Regions from separate parts of the Anaerobacillus sp. CMMVII genome, predicted to be linked through region 2. Evidence: riboswitches for the same ligand, from Rfam matches in the RefSeq annotation. Region 2 holds a riboswitch; each other region holds the start of a gene.
What was found. A riboswitch is a leader RNA that binds a small molecule or an ion and turns the genes downstream of it on or off. The one in region 2 is predicted to bind cyclic di-GMP.
Positions count from the first base shown of each region.

Region 1: linked by a shared signal. The riboswitch ahead of H1D32_RS10690 (anti-repressor SinI family protein) and the one ahead of H1D32_RS08420 (hypothetical protein) in region 2 are both predicted to bind cyclic di-GMP.
Region 3: linked by a shared signal. The riboswitch ahead of H1D32_RS16960 (putative bifunctional diguanylate cyclase/phosphodiesterase) and the one ahead of H1D32_RS08420 (hypothetical protein) in region 2 are both predicted to bind cyclic di-GMP.

Region 1 covers NZ_JACEHK010000008.1:10,737-16,462, forward strand. The annotation lists gene H1D32_RS10675 (nucleotidyltransferase domain-containing protein) at 1-133, shown strand, start outside; gene H1D32_RS10680 (ABC transporter ATP-binding protein) at 146-1,957, shown strand; gene H1D32_RS10685 (hypothetical protein) at 1,982-2,143, opposite strand; gene H1D32_RS10690 (anti-repressor SinI family protein) at 2,304-2,420, opposite strand; cyclic di-GMP riboswitch class I at 2,452-2,540, opposite strand; gene H1D32_RS10695 (MBL fold metallo-hydrolase) at 2,991-4,106, shown strand; gene H1D32_RS10700 (S8 family peptidase) at 4,245-5,726, shown strand, end outside.
Region 2 covers NZ_JACEHK010000003.1:231,432-237,157, reverse strand. The annotation lists gene H1D32_RS08430 (hypothetical protein) at 1-313, shown strand, start outside; gene H1D32_RS08425 (hypothetical protein) at 606-860, shown strand; cyclic di-GMP riboswitch class I at 1,326-1,408, shown strand; gene H1D32_RS08420 (hypothetical protein) at 1,437-1,802, shown strand; gene H1D32_RS08415 (DUF5667 domain-containing protein) at 1,953-2,315, shown strand; gene H1D32_RS25345 (sigma factor) at 3,179-3,343, shown strand; gene H1D32_RS08410 (hypothetical protein) at 3,340-3,675, shown strand; gene H1D32_RS08405 (hypothetical protein) at 3,752-3,877, shown strand; gene H1D32_RS08400 (hypothetical protein) at 3,892-4,053, shown strand; gene H1D32_RS08395 (hypothetical protein) at 4,224-4,391, shown strand; gene H1D32_RS08390 (hypothetical protein) at 4,455-4,769, shown strand; gene H1D32_RS08385 (methyltransferase family protein) at 5,056-5,694, opposite strand.
Region 3 covers NZ_JACEHK010000013.1:72,973-78,698, forward strand. The annotation lists gene H1D32_RS16920 (PadR family transcriptional regulator) at 1-132, opposite strand, end outside; gene H1D32_RS16925 (hydrogenase maturation nickel metallochaperone HypA/HybF) at 430-804, shown strand; gene H1D32_RS16930 (cytochrome b5-like heme/steroid binding domain-containing protein) at 907-1,275, shown strand; gene H1D32_RS16935 (hydrogenase small subunit) at 1,370-2,071, shown strand; gene H1D32_RS16940 (hypothetical protein) at 2,023-2,271, shown strand; gene H1D32_RS16945 (nickel-dependent hydrogenase large subunit) at 2,264-3,166, shown strand; gene H1D32_RS16950 (nickel-dependent hydrogenase large subunit) at 3,163-3,672, shown strand; gene H1D32_RS16955 (hydrogenase maturation protease) at 3,672-4,127, shown strand; cyclic di-GMP riboswitch class I at 4,350-4,436, shown strand; gene H1D32_RS16960 (putative bifunctional diguanylate cyclase/phosphodiesterase) at 4,511-5,726, shown strand, end outside.

The sequences.
Region 1 (5,726 bases), on a different contig from region 2:
TTTAAGTTTTCTTTATCCTTATCCAGAGGATGCGGAGACGTTACCATTACCGAAAAAATTACATTTCTTATATTTTCCACTACGTCCTTTTTTATGGGTCTGGAGAAAAACGAGGAAGCATGCGTTATCTTAGGAGGCAATAAAATTGAAACACATTGTTTATTTTTTAAGACAAATCCATGCCTATGCCGGTAAAATTCTTTATATTAACCTCCTAGCGATGCTGTTTATTAGCTTACTAGATGGAGTTGGGATTTTGCTATTAATCCCGATGATAAGTATGAGTGGGCTTGTTGATATTGATCCTACAGGAACACCATTAGTAGGTATTTTTGATTTTCTTCAGTCAAATCCATTATCAGTAGGGCTGTCTATCATCCTGGGGTTATTCGTTCTTATAGTTATAGGTCAAAATTTACTCCAACGACAGATAGCCATAAAAGGATCTATTATTCAACACGGTTTCTTTAGACATCTACGAGTGAAAACCTATGATGCTTTGCTACATGCAGATTGGGGATTTTATATTAAAAATCGAAAGTCTGATCTAATTCATTTAATGACTGCTGAAATAGCAAGAGCAGGTGCGGGTACTCATTCGTTCTTACAATTTCTTGCTTCGTTAATTTTTACGTGTATCCAAGTTGTACTAGCTTTTTGGTTGTCACCAACGATTACAACATTTGTATTAGCTTCTGGCTTAATTCTACTTTTATTTAACCGTAAGTTTTTAAAACTCTCTCTTGAGCTCGGAAATAGGCAATTTACGTTAGGGAAGAATTATTTAGGTGGAGTCACTGATCAAATTAACGGAATTAAAGATATTAAAAGTAATACATTAGAAGAGTCAAGAATGCAGTGGTTTCATAAGGTCACGAAAAGCATGGAAGAAGAACAAATTGAGTATACGAGGTTAAAAACAAAATCACAATTGTACTATAAAATAGCTTCATCTGTTTTAATTGCAGGTTTTATATTTTTAGCAGTTAACCTGTTTAACGCTCAAGCAGCTCAGCTAATGCTAATTATCGTTATTTTTTCTAGGTTATGGCCAAGAGTGGCTGGTATTCAAGCATCTTTAGAACAAATTGCTACAACGATCCCAGCATTAAAAGCAGTGATTGCTTTGCAAGAGGAGTGTAGGAATGCTAGAGAATTTACGCTTGTTAGTGGAGGAGCTGTGCAACCGCTTCAAGTACATCGAGGTATGGAATGCCGTGATGTCTCGTTTCGCTACAATCGTAACGAATCTAAATTTGCTTTAAAAAGTATCAACGCATTCATCCCAGCCAACCAAATGACCGCAGTCGTTGGTCCTTCTGGAGCAGGGAAGAGTACCCTAATAGATTTATTGATGGGGCTGAACCAACTTGAGAGCGGAGAGCTACTCATTGATGGCAAACCATTAACTAGCTCGAATTTGCAATCACTTAGACGTGCAATCTCATACGTACCCCAAGACCCATTCCTTTTCAATGAAAGCATTCGCGAGAATTTGCAATTAGTTGCACCGAATGCTAGTGAAGCGGAGATGTGGGAGGCATTGGAATTTTCTTCGGCGGCTGAATTTGTTCGAAAGCTTCCAGAGGGTTTGGATACGTTAATCGGTGATCGTGGCATTCGCCTATCTGGAGGAGAACGACAGCGGATTGTTTTAGCGCGGGCGATTTTACGTAAGCCTTCTATTCTTGTATTAGATGAGGCAACGAGTGCGCTTGATACGGAAAATGAGTCGAAGATCCAAGAGGCCTTAGAACGGTTAAAAGGGAAGATGACAATTGTTGTCATTGCTCATCGACTCTCGACTATTCGAAATGCCGACCAAGTGGTTGTTTTAAATGAAGGTGAGATTATTCAACAGGGTGGGTTTAACCAGCTTGCCAAAGAAAAGCGAAGTATGTTTAGCAATTTACTTAGTAAACAAATGGAGGTTGTCCATTCACAAACATCTACATAAAAATGTAGGTGTTTGTTTTTTTGTTTAGTATTTCATCTCTTTGCGATGATACGCTGCTTTTTTATAGTATTTAATTCTCGTTTCATTGTCTAAACAGTCTTTATAAAGATGATAGTTATAAACATATAAACAGCGGTGATAGGTCTCTTTTGTTTTCTTGATCATCGTTTTTGGAAAAGAGAACATATGGAAGACCTCCTCTAGTTGAATGTAAAAGAATGAAATGGAGTAAGTGTTTCTTATATACTATTTATGCGCATTTGTTCGGTAATATCCAAGAAAAAAAGCGATGCCGATAAAAACTATCGACGATCACTTTTGTCTTTTAAAATCTTATGTACGTAACTTATTTGTGTTCTAGAAGAAATTCCATTACTTCATCAATACTAATACCTATACCAATCGCTTCTTTCATTAATTCTACCCATTCTTGATCAAGGTTTTCACGAACAATATGATCCAAGCAAGATTCCTCCTAAAATACTTTCCGTATCTCAAGCAGCCCAGCCATCATTGTTCGATATCGACCATTAGACCTGTGACTTTGCGTCCTTAATTTTCATTAAGTTTGCCCTTTATTGAAAATTGCGAAAAATCATTTTGTATTTATATGACTTTGTTTTCCCTTTTCCTGTAGTATAAGGCTTGATCACAATATCTTGTGTAGAAATATGTAACTAACATAAAATAACAATTTGACAAATAAAAGTAAAATATTTAAACCTCATGGGTCTATTTACCTATGGTTTCGACATGTGGGAAGAAAGGACTATTAAGGGTTGTCGTGGTAGAACATTTTATCTGTAAATATATGTAGGTAAAGCGATTAAAATGTAGAAAACTTATTTTGTTTACAATTCGAAACACAGCTTTTTCCTAACTATTTTTCTTGTTTTTTGTTATCCTAAGAAAAGCTGTTTATTTTTGAAGGGAGAAGATCAATATTAGTTTCTGGATTTTATTCGTAAGTATTGCACTGTTATTTTTAGTGAAAAAGAAAACTTTTTTTCCCGTTCTATGTCTAAGTTTCATTTTGGTTGGTTGCAGTGAACAACAATCAATAGTACCAATTGAACCGCCGAACGTTGAAGAAGTAGTTGAACAGATTGAAGAAGAGGGTGAAGTTGAAGAGGTTGATGAGAAACGGATTGCTGTTACGGGGGAAGCTACGATTCATTTTATTGACGTTGGTCAAGGTGATGCGACGCTGTTAATGGGGCCAAACTTTACAGTTTTAATTGATGCAGGTAGACATGAACGTAATGATGTGGTTCCTTATTTACAATCTGTAGGAGTAAGCGAGATAGACTTAGTTGTGGGAACACATCCTCATGCTGACCATATTGGTCAGATTGATAAAGTGATCGAAGCTTTTACAGTGAAAGAAGTGTGGATGTCTGGTGATGCTCATACAACCCAAACCTTCGATCGTGTTTTGAGTGCGATCTTAGATCATGATGTCGATTACTACGAACCTAGAGCAGGTGAACAATTTGATATTGGTTCACTACGGATTAAGGTAGTAAACCCAAGCAAACTTTCGGGTGACTTTCATGAAGGGAGTATTGGACTCGTAACCACGTTTGGAGAGGTTTCAATTTTGTTTACTGGAGATGCTGAAAGACAGACGGAAGAAGCCATGCTTGCAAGAAAAGAACCCGTTCAGGCACAGATTTTTCAGTTGGGGCATCACGGTTCTAGTACATCAAATATAGATAGGTTTATCAAAGCCGTCAATCCTGAAGTAACGATTTATTCAGCGGGTGTAGATAATTCATATGGGCATCCTCACGCCGAAGTAATTGAAAGGCTTGTAGCAATGGATATCCCAGTTTATGGTACGCCAGATAATGGGACGATCATTGTGACAACAGATGGTGTTTCCTATACCGTCGATGCACAAGTAAAAAAAGTAGGGAAAATAGAAAAAGCTGAACCAGTACCGAAAGTTTCAGCGGGTCCGAGTATTGATATTAACACTGCTTCTATAGAAGAGTTGCAACGGATCACGAATGTTGGCGAAGAACGTGCTCAGCAAATCCTTCAACTACGTCCTTTTAAGTCGATTGATGACTTAACGCGAGTGAATGGGATTGGGGCTGGGAGGCTAAAGGAAATTAAGGCTGAAGGTCTGGCATGCGTTAAGTAATGTAGAAGATAGAATGTAGAATTGGTTTAGTGATGCTTTGAGCAAAACTAAACTATTTTACATTCTATATTCTACATTTTTTTTATCGTAAAGCACATCCTAAACGTATGTATGAATACGTAAGGAGGTCAAAATATCATGCGCCGATTAGCTACATTGTTTAGTATTGTAATGATAGGTGTGATCGCCATTTGGTATGCGAATGTGCATGAAAATGGTGAGTATCAAGGTCAAAGTCAAATGTCGATGCTCCAGCAGCAGGCACTAGATGAAGTAATGGCTGAGGATTTATCATTAACAACATCCATGTTTATTGATCAGCTGAAAAATCAGCTTTTACGATGGAGTGAGCAAGATTTTACAAATGGTGAACTATACGAACAGTTTCAAGAAGAATTGCGAAAGCATAATCACTTTGAAGCTTTTGCTGTAATGAACAATGATAAAGTTGAAAAAATGGCAGGGAATATCCACGAAAAAGATCTGCAAAAGCTGACTCATTCATTTAATGGCTTAGATAGCTCTGACCCTTATATGAAAGATGGAAATGAGTACATGCTTGTCGGTTGTTCTACTGATGAGGGGAAACAGGTGTTAGGAGAAGTGAATTTGTCTTTTGTGAAAAAATATGTGCGTGATTTAGCACATGTTGTTGATGCCAATGGTAATTTATTCATCGGTGGGGATGAAGCAGAGGTTGAATTTGAAGGTGAAGGAATTCGTCCTTATGGTGCAACGAAGGAAGTTCCTGAGCTAGGGTGGAAAATCCGCGTTCAATCCGAGGCTAGAGAGCTAGATGATCACGAACACTTTGTAGAACATGAAGCAATTATCAGTTTTGTTGATGGGATCAATGGAGGTGAATGGATCAAATCTTCGCCACTATCGTTAGTAAAGAATGGTGGTCCTTATTATGTTGTTCGTGATGAGACGAGAACGACGGATCAGCTTGTTCATGAATTAAGCTTATTGGAAGAGATAGAAACTGTTGAGCCAAATTATTTCTACACAAAACAAGTGAACGAACCATTTTTAAGGCGACATGGTGAAATGGTTCCTAATGATGAATTTTACGAGCCATACCAATGGAATTTATCGCAAATTTTTGCCGAGATTGGCTGGAACATTACGAGTGGAACGAATGATGTCCCAATCGCCATTTTGGATAGTGGTGTCGATCCTGATCACGAAGATCTAGAAGAAAGGATCCTTATGGGGTATAACGCCTTCAAAGACGATGGGGAGTTTTTCGATGAACATGGTCACGGAACTCATGTTGCTGGAATAACGGCAGCTGCTACAAATAATATTATTGGGATTGCTGGTGTTTCGTGGGCGAATCCACTTTTACCGGTAAAAGTATTAAATGAGAAGGCAGAAGGAACTGCTTTTGAAGTTGCTCAAGGTATTCGCTGGGCGACAGACAATGGTGCAAAGGTTATTAATATGAGCTTAGGCGATACGTTTAACTCCAAGATTATGCATGATGCGATTAGGTATGCTTACAAAAAAGATGTTGTCTTAATTGCTGCTGCAGGAAATGATAATGTTGAAACACCAATGTATCCTGCTGCGTATGAAGAAGTCATTGCTGTTTCAGCTGTCGATAATAACCGACAT
Region 2 (5,726 bases):
ATTACATGGCGATGAAGTTGATCTCGATGAAGCCTATGTACTTGAATACCAAACCCAGAGGGGATCTTACGCAATCGTATGGATTTCAGAAACGAATCTCGTAGAGCTACCGCCAAAGTTATTTGAAGATATGCTTGAATTTGTTGAAAATAGTGAGTTGTACATTAATCATCATGAAAAAGAGATTAGCAATAGGAATGTACAATATGCGTTCGGAACGGAACGAGATAACTACTACTTTGCTACAGAAAATCGTTTGTATGGGTGGCGACTTTTGAAGATAAGAGAGACATTTTTATCAAGAACGCCGTGAAAATATTCTAATAGAGGATACAGGCCTTCGACTTGATCTTTCGTACCGTAGGAGCGACTTTCGAAAGCTTTGGGATGTCCCTAGCTCGAAATTCTAGATAAAAAGATTTGTTTAAAACATTGCCACAGGAATGTATCAATTTATCCAAACTTTCTTGTTAGTTTCTTCACACATTCTCTTTATTCTATTAATAATAAAGTTTCATCATCCATTTTCCCGCCACTAAATTAGTCGCTGATCTATTGGAATTTTGAAATTGGCTTATATAATACAAAATATTGGAGGAGAAGGAATGAAAAACAGAGATAGAATGATTTCAGTACTATTTTTCATTTTTCTACTTATACTACCACTTCAAGTGTTTGCTCATGGTGATGAAGATGATGATGGTCATGATGTTGATAGCGCGCCTTGGCTGTCAGAGAAAAGGGCCATGGTCATGATGACGAAGATGATCATGGTCATGGTCATGGTGATGATGGACATGATCATGAATATGAAGAAACAGGAGCAAACTTGGCTTTGCTTGGAACTTTTGCGGCAATAAATGGTGGCTTTATCGCTTTTGGTGCGGTTCGCAAGTTATATAAAAAAGAAAGTAGCACCATAAGGGTACATAGAGTTTATCTATGTGCCTTTTATTTTAGGCTCTTTTCGTAAACATTGCTCCTGCGGTTACTCGTCGCACAAAAAAACTTGTTGCTTTTACTCTAAAATATCGGAAAAATACCTTAGATGAAGAAATCACCCAATAAATTTATTAAGAAAAGAGCAATACTTACTAAATTAGTGGTGAATTCTTAGTATTTTGTGTAAAAATCCGGCTTTTGTGATTTTACGAAAGCTAATAGCAACAATCTTTTAGAAACGAGCGATTAATTTTAATTACTCTCTAGGTTACATGTATCGTATAACCTCAACCTTATAATGAGTGCTTAAAATTTTTTCGAAAAAAATTTCTCTCCCCCTCAAAAATAAAAAATCTCCCGTATAGATAAACGAGACCAAGAAAATAAGTTAAAGGCAAAGCCATTGAAAGGTGGTGACGCAAAGCTATAGGGACTAAGGGGAAGCCTATGTCAGCCAGTTGCCATAAGATATTCAGTGAATTTGAGGTGGCTTTATGAGTCAAAAGGCAGTACATTTATTTCTCATCATCATTTTCCTAGCTTTAGTAGGTTGTAGCAAAGCAACGGAAGAACAAGTGAATACCAACGACAACGAGCAGGATGCCTCGAATTACTTTTATGAAAATTCCGAGTGGGGTATCTATATTGAAACAGCAGATGGTTGGCAAATTGAGAAAGAGACTGCTAAAAATGTCCAGTTCAACAGCGAGAAGCTAGTGGCAATTATTTCAGTTATTCCTAAAGCTTATAGAGTGTCAGAAATAAAGAAACAGCTACTCGCTGGTGCAGGAGAAGTAACAGTAATCGGTGAAGGTCTGAATTTCATTTCGTGGAAAACGAACAGACAAGGAAAGCATTAGAACTCAAGTATGGGTTGAAGAAAAACCTGATCGGTATGTGATTATTACGGTGTTGACGCCTAATGAAACGTATGAAGCGAACCTAGATAAAATTGAGACTTTTCGTGAAAATATTAAATTTTATTAATGCAACAGGGAGTGGTTAAGAGCATGAAAAAAGTCGTATCAACATTGGTCCTAGTAGGTGGTTTAGCGAGGTGGGGAACGGTATTGGCAAACAATGATAGTAGCTTGGACATTACATCAGATTTATATGAAACAATTGGATTAATTGAACAAGCGACAGCAGACTTAACTGAGGATGAAGTTGAAAAGGTTCTACTTCATGATGAATTTGCTGAAAGACGCCTAATCGTTTTAGAGGAAGTGGCAACTGAAGGTAATGAAGAGGAGATTGAACATTTAGTTACAGATTTTATTGAGGTAGTTACAGCTACTGAAAATGTAACGGCTTCTGCAGAAGAAGCAGGTGAAGACGTAAACGAACTTAGAGAATCATTAATGAAATTATAGAAAAAAGAAGTCAGTTTAATCGCGCTACTAGAGCGTGACCATTTACCAGAGCAAGCGTTGAAGGCTGGGAATTAGAAAAGCCCCTAAAAACCAAGAGCGAGCCATGCTGAAAGCCGGTAAGCGTTGGAAGCAGGAACTAAAGAAAATTAGAAGAGATTACTTAGTGAGAATGAGTTTGTTGAAGCAAAAGAGGATGAAACAGAGCAAAGCGAAAAGCATTTAGAAAAAGCGATTGAAAAGCTGAAAGAAACAATATCAAGCAGACAAAAAAGTGAAAAAAGCATGAGGAACGCTCAGAAAAAGCGATGAAAAAAGCGATGAAAAAAGCAAATGAAAAAGCAGAGAAAGGCTTAAAAAGGCGAATAAAGCTCAAGAAAAAGGAGCTGAAAAAGCAAAACGTGCCGTAGAAAAAGCTAAATGGAAAAACTAACTAACTGAAGATAATCCTTAGCACTCAGTCAATCTCTTTCATCGTTCTTTTTTACTGTTTTTGCAGTGACAATCGTTTGCTTATAAGTATTATTATCTAATATATCACAGTCTCTAGCCTCTTTTTTAAAAATATACGATATGATCATTTTACTTGTTAGGTCGTATCAATAGTTCATTAGCCCTACCTATTTAAAATGTTGGTAATTAAATGTAACAGCCCATTTCACTTGAATTAAATCCTTTATCAAGCGATAGTATTATAGATAGCAATGTCAGTTTGATAAAGGAGGCGTGGGGGATGGAAAACATTGAGGTCATTGAAGCAACACCAGTGCCCAAAATGGAGATGATCTCGTTCGCGAACGATTAATTGCTCATTACAAGCCTTACGTGCTCAATACTGTTGGCCACATTTGTAAGAAGTTTGTGAGCTGAGCGAAGAAGAGGCTAGCATTGGCTTGATTGCTTTAAACAAGGCGATTGATACGTATGATGCAATCAAAGGAAGAACCTTCCTAAATTATGTTTACTTACTTATTAAACGAGACTTGATTGACTTTTTTAGAAAAGAAAGAATGAAAAGCACTTATCGATGAACGAGTATTATGAAGATAACGTTGAATCTCCATTTGAAGTAGAGAAGTCGCTGCAGCAATTCGAAAAAGAAAAACAAACCAACGATCTAGTAGAAGAAATATTGGAATTAAGTATGGCCTTAAGTCAGTATCAAATTAATTTCGAAGACCTTGAAAAGTATTCTCCAAAACACCGAGATACTCGTGAAAATTTAGTTGAGATGGCTGATAGATTCGTAACTGACGATGATTGTGTTGCACAATTTTTACGGAAAAAGCAATTTCCAACAACACTCTTTGTCAAAAATACTGGCTATCGTGCAAAACAATTGAGCGTCATCGAAAATATATAGTAACATTAATATTAGTAAAGCTAAATCCGCAGTGGACACAGTTAGGTCAATTCATTCAAATAGGAGGTGGGAGTTAATGGGGAGGAATAGTACCCAAGGAATCGTTGTAAAAGTTACTGAAGATGCTATTGTGTTGCTTTGTGAAAATGGACTTTTAAAAACGTTTCAAGAGCCTCTCATGCTACACCGCCACTTTGGGTGAACGCGTATATCCATGTGGAAAAAGCAGACGCCATGGCTGAAATATATGTCGGTTGCTGCAGTCTTTTTCTAGCAATTCTAACTTATGCACTATTTCCGTTACAACAGGAGAACTATGCCTATGTTATTGCCATTGACATCAATCCGAGTATTGAGCTAGTCTTAATGAAAAAATGAAAGTTACCGAAACTTCAGGGTATAACGAAGAAGGTGGGGAATTAGTTTCATCGTTAAATATAAAGGGAATTCATTAGAAGTAGCTTTAGAAAAAATCATGGCTTATTCCTTTGAGCAGGGTTACTTAAGTGAGGAAAATAGATACTTAGAAACGGCAGTCGTCACTTTAAATGAAGGGAAAGAAAGGCCGTGTCGAAGAAATCGAGCAATCCATCCTTACATCAATCAATTCTTTAGATGTTGAGGTGCAGCTATCTCAAAATAATCTTGCTACTTATGAGGAAGCAAAAACTAATGAATGTTTCCGTCAACAAGTTAGTTTACCTAAAAAAGCTTGAAAAAGATGGAGTGATCGATACTGCTGAGCAAGGTAAGGTAAAACTGTTTCAGAGTTAAGAAAGATGCAAAAACCTGAACAGAAACCAACACGTAAAAAGGAAAATCCACCAGCTAACAGTAATCGAGACAAGAAAAGGAACATCTCAGTCAACAAAGATAAAAAAGAATCGCAGTCTAACAATGAGAAAAAGATCCCTAAAACGAACAATGGGAAAAATGCCAGTGTTGCAGAAACAAAGGTAAGAGCAACGGTGCTCAAAACAATTCTCACCTTAATAGTAATCGAACTCAAAATCAAGGTAAGGCTGATCAAGTCAATAAAAATCAAGGTAACCAAGGGAAAAAAGTCGGAAAGAATGTACCGAAGAAACCTGTGAATGGACCTCCTAAGAAGAGTCCTGGCAGCCTAAGATAATAAAAAATGAATGCCCAGTTACCAAAGTGGTAACTGGGCATTCATTTTGAAATTATTACAGGGGGATTAAACCAGAAGAATTTGAGATTGTAAATTAAATGAACAAAAGACTGCCTACATTCGTTGCTAATTAAACAACAATTGTGGCAATCTTATTTGATTTTAGAAGTTTTTTAATGCATTTCATCATTCATTATTTACGCAACTACATTTAGACTGATATAGCTCGGTTTAGGTAATTATCAAATTTACTCATTTGAAAACCTTTTCATTTTTAGCAATAATAAGCCTTTAATAAAGAAACGGAAACAAACGAAATCGATTGGCGGGCACCACCCTTGATAGATGTCTCCGTATTTCTCACTTAGCACCTGTTCCTCTAAAGACATTCGATAATGCAAGATACTCCCGAAAACAGGAAAGACAATGAAAACAGCAATGACATTTCCACAGATAAATAAGCACAAACCTAATGTGATGAGGAATAGTCCGACATGAAACGGATGTCTTGCAAACCGATAAGGACCATAACTGATGAGGGGACGGTCTTTATGCGGTTGGATTGTTCTTGTAAAATACTGACGCATGACATAGTAAGCCCAATAACGAATAAAAATGCCTTTTATTAGTAAGACAATGCTTATTTTTTTTATCAATATACTTTCCTCACCAGTATACAAATTCGAAAATGTAATACTAGTAAAAACGCACAATAGAAAGCCAGCTTGTAATAAAGTCAGACTTCCGTCTTTTCCGCTCCGATCCTCCTTTTTCAATTGATCCTTAAATAAAATAAATTGTATCATCCATAGTCCAACAGCGATGGTAAAAATAATAATGTCTCTATCCATATAGTTAATATGCATTATCGTTTCAGTTTTATCCATCCCAGAGAATTTCGAACAACAAAAAATACCCT
Region 3 (5,726 bases), on a different contig from region 2:
AGGTCCCATTGCTAATCTACCATTTGAAACTTCTGTAATTGCTGTCATCAGTTGATAGCCGTGATTCGGATTCATAAGCGCTAATAACACATAGTACATTGCTTCTGTCATTGGACCGCCGTTATACGCCATTGCAAACATCCTTTCTATTATGTGAAGCGATATATCGTATGGCATAATAGTAACGTTTAAGGGCTACTTAGTCAATGAGAATATTAATTGAAGGGGCTTATTCTGAAGGAACCAAAATAGGACTTAGTGAAGTTACCTAAAAGAATGTGAACTGTTATATTTCCATGTCGGTTCTTCGCTACTTTAAAGCTTTAGCTCACTGGGGGTCAGACCCCCCTAATACCCTATTAGACCCTTTTTATAGGTATTTCTTTAGGTTGCTGCGCATAAAATTCATGAAAGAATGCAATTAATTGGATGGTGATTCTCGTGCATGAGATGTCTCTTATGTCGGAGATTTTAAACATAGTTTCTGAGGATGCGAAACAAAGGCGGTTTACGAAAGTCGAACGTATCGATGTGATTGTAGGGGATTTGTCAAATGTCTTGCCAGATGCTTTAGAAATGGCCTTTTTTTACATGCAAAAACAAGGGATGTGTTTAATTGACGATCAAACAGAGTTACGTATCATTCGAGAAGTGGCTAAAGCTAATTGTCAAACCTGTCAGCTGGAATTTGTTCCTGATTATCGAATAGCGCTTTGCCCAATCTGTCAACTTCCTAATGGTGTCCTCGTGTCAGGTGAAACATTTAAAGTGGAATCATATGAAGGTAAGGATGAGCATTTTTAAATAAATTTTACTTTAGATTATATGGCGCTGTCCAAGGTGACGTGTTTCGCCCTCTAGGTTTGTGCATAGGATATTGGGAATATGCCTTAAGGAGAGAAATATATGCAAAACATCGAGATGATCAGACTTCAATTGAATCACCTTATTACTCAAGCGCGTCATGATATTTATAGTCTTTCGTCTATAGATGATTTATCTAAAAAGCAACTAATTCTTCAACAGTTATGGGATACGCTATCAAGTATTCATTTTTTAAGTGAACTATTGGCAAATCAAGCTGCTAGTATACAGCAAACACTTCCTTCTGAAATACCAATTTCACCCCCACAACCCAATCAGCGGACCTTTACAATTCAAGAATTAGCTAGCTACGATGGAAAAAATGGGAGACCTGCATATGTAGCTGTTAACGAAGTTGTATATGATGTGACCAACAATAGAGCATGGGCAGCAGCAACACATTTGGATTAGTAGCTGGAAAAGATTATACAAAAGAGTTTGCGTCGTGTCATGAAGGGCAGCAATCTATTTTGGCCACACTGCCAATCGTAGGGAGGGTAACTTAATGGAACCTATTTTACCCCCAGAGGCTATGACCAACGAAGCGATAACTGCGAGATTAACGAATCAAACAAAGAAGAACATCGATAATGGCATTATTGAAAAAAGGAATCTTGTGTACTTAGAACTAAATGGTTGTTCCGGTAATATTATCTCTTTATTAAATGGGCAAAACCCTGATTTTGAGTATACGTTACAATCGATGGTCAATCTTCGCTATAGTAACAGTTTAATGGCTTCTGAGGGAGAAAAGGCGATTGAGAAACTGATGGCAGCTTTGGACGAAGATTATATCTTAGCCGTTGAAGGCGCAGTTGCACTAAAAAACAATGGTTTATACAATGTCATTGGTCGTTTGAATGGGATACCGCTTACTGGACTTCAAGCAGCAAAGATGTTAGGGGAAAAAGCATCACATATTTTAGCAGTAGGGGCCTGTGCATCACACGGAGGAGTATCAGCGGCGAAACCGAACCCATCGGAATCAGTTGGACTGCAACAAGTGCTACCTGATAAAAAGATGATCAAACTCCCAGGATGTCCTGTCCATCCAGACTGGTTTTTAGGAACTCTAGCACACCTTTTACTTTATGGTGAACCAGAAACAGACAATTTAGGTCGGCCATTAATGTTTTATAGTACACTGATTCATGACCGTTGTCCACGAAGGCCATTTTTCGATCGGGGCATTTTGCTGAAAAATTAGGGGATAAAACCTGTTTATTTAAGTTAGGTTGTCGAGGCCCAGTGACTAGAGTGGATTGTCCAACAAGACAGTGGAATGGTCATGTGAATTGGCCAATCGGAGATGATACCCCATGTATTGGCTGTTCTCAATTTGGTTTTCCTGATGCAATGGCGCCATTTATTAGCTACGATACGACGAGGGTGGTTGAGGATGAGTAAACGAAGAATTGTCATAAATCCGTTAACTCGAATTAGCGGCTTCATGGAAATCGATGTCATCGTCGATCAAAATAAAGTTGTTGATGCGAAAACAAAAGGAAACCTGTTTCGTGGATTCGAAAAAATGTTAGTTGGTAGGAGTCCGTTCGATGCGGTTTATTTCACACAACGAATTTGTGGAATTTGTTCAGCAGCACACTCGATGGCATCATCACTTGCTTTAGAGGATGCTCTCAAGATTGAACCTATTGAACAAGGGAGATATCTTCGAGACATTATTCATTGCTGTGAGTTTTTACAAAATCATATCCGTCATTTTTATCAGTATACGGTTCCTGATTTTGTAAAAATTGAACAAAACCCGCTTTTTGATTCTGATCACGATGATTTCCGATTACCCAAGGCAATAAACGAAAGAATATCTCGTCATTTTTTTGAGTCACTTGAAATAAGTCGATCAGCACATCAAATGCTTGCAGTTTTAGGAGGGAAAGCACCTCATAATCATGGTGTGTTTATCGGTGGAATTACCACCCAAGCAACAGCTGAAAAAGTGGTCCATCTCGACTCTACCTTGCAAAAAATTACTTCGTTTATTGATGAAAAAATGATTCCAGATGTATATGACATTGCCAATTATTATCAAGACTATTTCAGATTGGGTGGTGGATATGGAAATTTACTTACTTATGGATCATTTAACAATTATAAAGAGCTAGGTACGCTATATGTTGACCCACTTGTCTCAACGCCTTTGGCTGTTGAGACGTTTGACGAAACGAAAATACAAGAAAAAATTGATTACTCTTATTACTCATCAAACGAAAATGTATATCATCCTGAAACAACAGTACCAGAGCCTGATATGAATAAAAAAAGGCGTATTCATGGGTGAAGGCACCAAGGTATAATAACCTACCTTTTGAGGTTGGTCCTTTAGCTAGATTAATATTAAGTGGAAGCTATAATCATGGAATTTCTGCTATGGATCGGACCATAGCTAGAGCATTAGAAGCAAAGAAGATTGCCGAAATCATGAAGGTACTATTGCAGCAAATCATTCCAGATATAAACTTACAAAAAAAATATGAAATTCCCGGTACAGCTAGTGGTAGAGGCTTAGTTGATACAACTAGAGGAGCACTTGGACACTGGCTAAAAATTAATGAGAAAAAACTATCATTCTATCAGATTATCACTCCGTCCACGTGGGATTTTTCGACTAGAGATAATAATGGATTTAGAGGAGTCGCTGAAGAGGCTTTAATAGGCACACCGATCGAAGACCCTGACAATCCTGCAGAAATCGGTAGAATTCTGCGATCTTTTGATCCATGTATGTCATGTGCTACACATGTCTATAGTCCAGGAAAACAAGTGAAAACAATAAAGGTGTTTTAATGGAAAGGATTATTGTGCTAGGAATTGGCAATCAATTAATGATGGATGACGGGATTGGAATTTATCTTGTAGATGAGCTAAGCAAAGTAAACGTAAATACAAGTATTTCATATGTAGTTGGCGAAGCAGATATTGACTACTGTTTGAAACAAATAGAAGGAGCAACTTTTATTATTATTGTTGATGCTGTTTGTTCAGGCGGAGAACCTGGAGACTTGAAGGTTTTTTCTCTTGCCAACTTGCACGAGAGCAAACCACTTGATATATCTCCTCATAATCTTCATTTATTTCAAGTTTTATATCATCAAAGAGAAACTCTAAAAGGGTTCCTTATCGGCATAGAACCTTATCGGATTGAATTTCATATCGGCCTTAGCGAACCGTTAAAAGAAAAATGGGATCAAATCTTGAGTACCGTTCAACAGACGATAGAATGCCTAATTGATGGTTATTAATAAAGGGGTCTGACCCCCGCTGCACTAAAGCATTAACGCAGTGGGGGTCAGACCCCTTTTATTGGGTACCCTACGTTACTTTTTTCGACGCAATTCACCAAAAATACAATGTAATTGTTTCATTATATGGTAAACTAAACATAGTAAAACGATTTAAAACTAGATTAGTTCATGCTACCAACTGCTATTAAACTAAGAAATTTGTAATGTTTAGATATAGTTTCATATAAAGAGCAAACTCACTGAAAAGGGAGGACGCAAAGCTTCAGACCTAAAGGTTGAAATACCTAAGGTGGCTGGGTTACCAAGGGATAACCGGGCTAAAGTTATTTCTCTAAGAGATAGCTTTTTGTTTTGATTTTGGAAAACTGTGGGGGATTACGATGATTACAACAGGACGAATCGCGGTACTTATTCCTATTATTAATGTCCTAGTATTTTTCGGTTGGAGCTTTCTCTTTAAAGAAGATGAATGGCTGAGAACAATTGGAGCTGTTGTGTTTCCGGTGATTGGGAGTATAATCAGTTTTTTTTGGATTGCAAGAGCGTTTCAAAAGTCAACTGGTGAAAAAAGGACTTTTTGGTTACTTCTTGGCTTGGGAATCCTTTTTAATGTTAGTGCAAACTTACTTTGGTTTTATTCACTAATGATAAACGGAATTACGTTTTTCTCTAATACCTCTTACTTGTTATGGGTCCTAGGTTATATTTTCTTTTTACTTGGCTTAACGTATAAAACAAAAACAATTAGTACCTCCGTTTCCAATAGTCCCTATCTATTTAATTTGGTCGTGTTTATGACAGTGGCTATCGGTATTAGTATTCATTACCTGATTAAGCCGATTTGGCTTCTTTGGGATAATTCCTTTCTTGCTAGGATTTTAACGATATCCTATCCAGTTACTGACCTGAGTATCTTGTTTCTAATTACATATTTATATTACCTTTCTAAGTATACTAAAGAAAGAAAACTCGTATTTTTTCTTGTTGTTGCATTCTTCTTTCAGATTTTGGCTGATTCTTCTTTTCTGTATTTATTAGTTACAGATAGTTACAGAGCAGGAAGTTATATTGACTCTTTTTGGGTAATAGCGATAATGTTTATTGGATTCGCTGCTCTATATGCTCAGAAAAACACGACTGAAGATACATGGAAGTTTCAAAATAAGATTGAAAACCATGAGTCGCTTTTCCCTTATGGTAGTGCAATTATATTATTATTTTTTGTCCTTCATAGCTATCTAGGAAACTTAAATGCTTTAATCATCGGCCTAAGTCTAGCTTTCCTGATGATCATTATCCGTCAACTATTTATTATGAAGAAAAATAAAAATTTAATGAGTGAATTTGAGTATTTGGCTTATCACGACTCTTTAACTGGATTAAAAAATCGCGCAAAGTTCAATGACGATTTGTCTAAGTTAATGGAGAGAGCTAAACGATCTAATGATAGCGTCGGTTTAATACTATTTGACTTGGATCGTTTTAAATATGTGAATGACACCCTTGGTCATTATACAGGAGATATGTTACTAATAGCTGTTTCGGAGCGTTTGAAATTAAGTATTGAGGGAAATAATTGGTTTTATAGAATAGGTG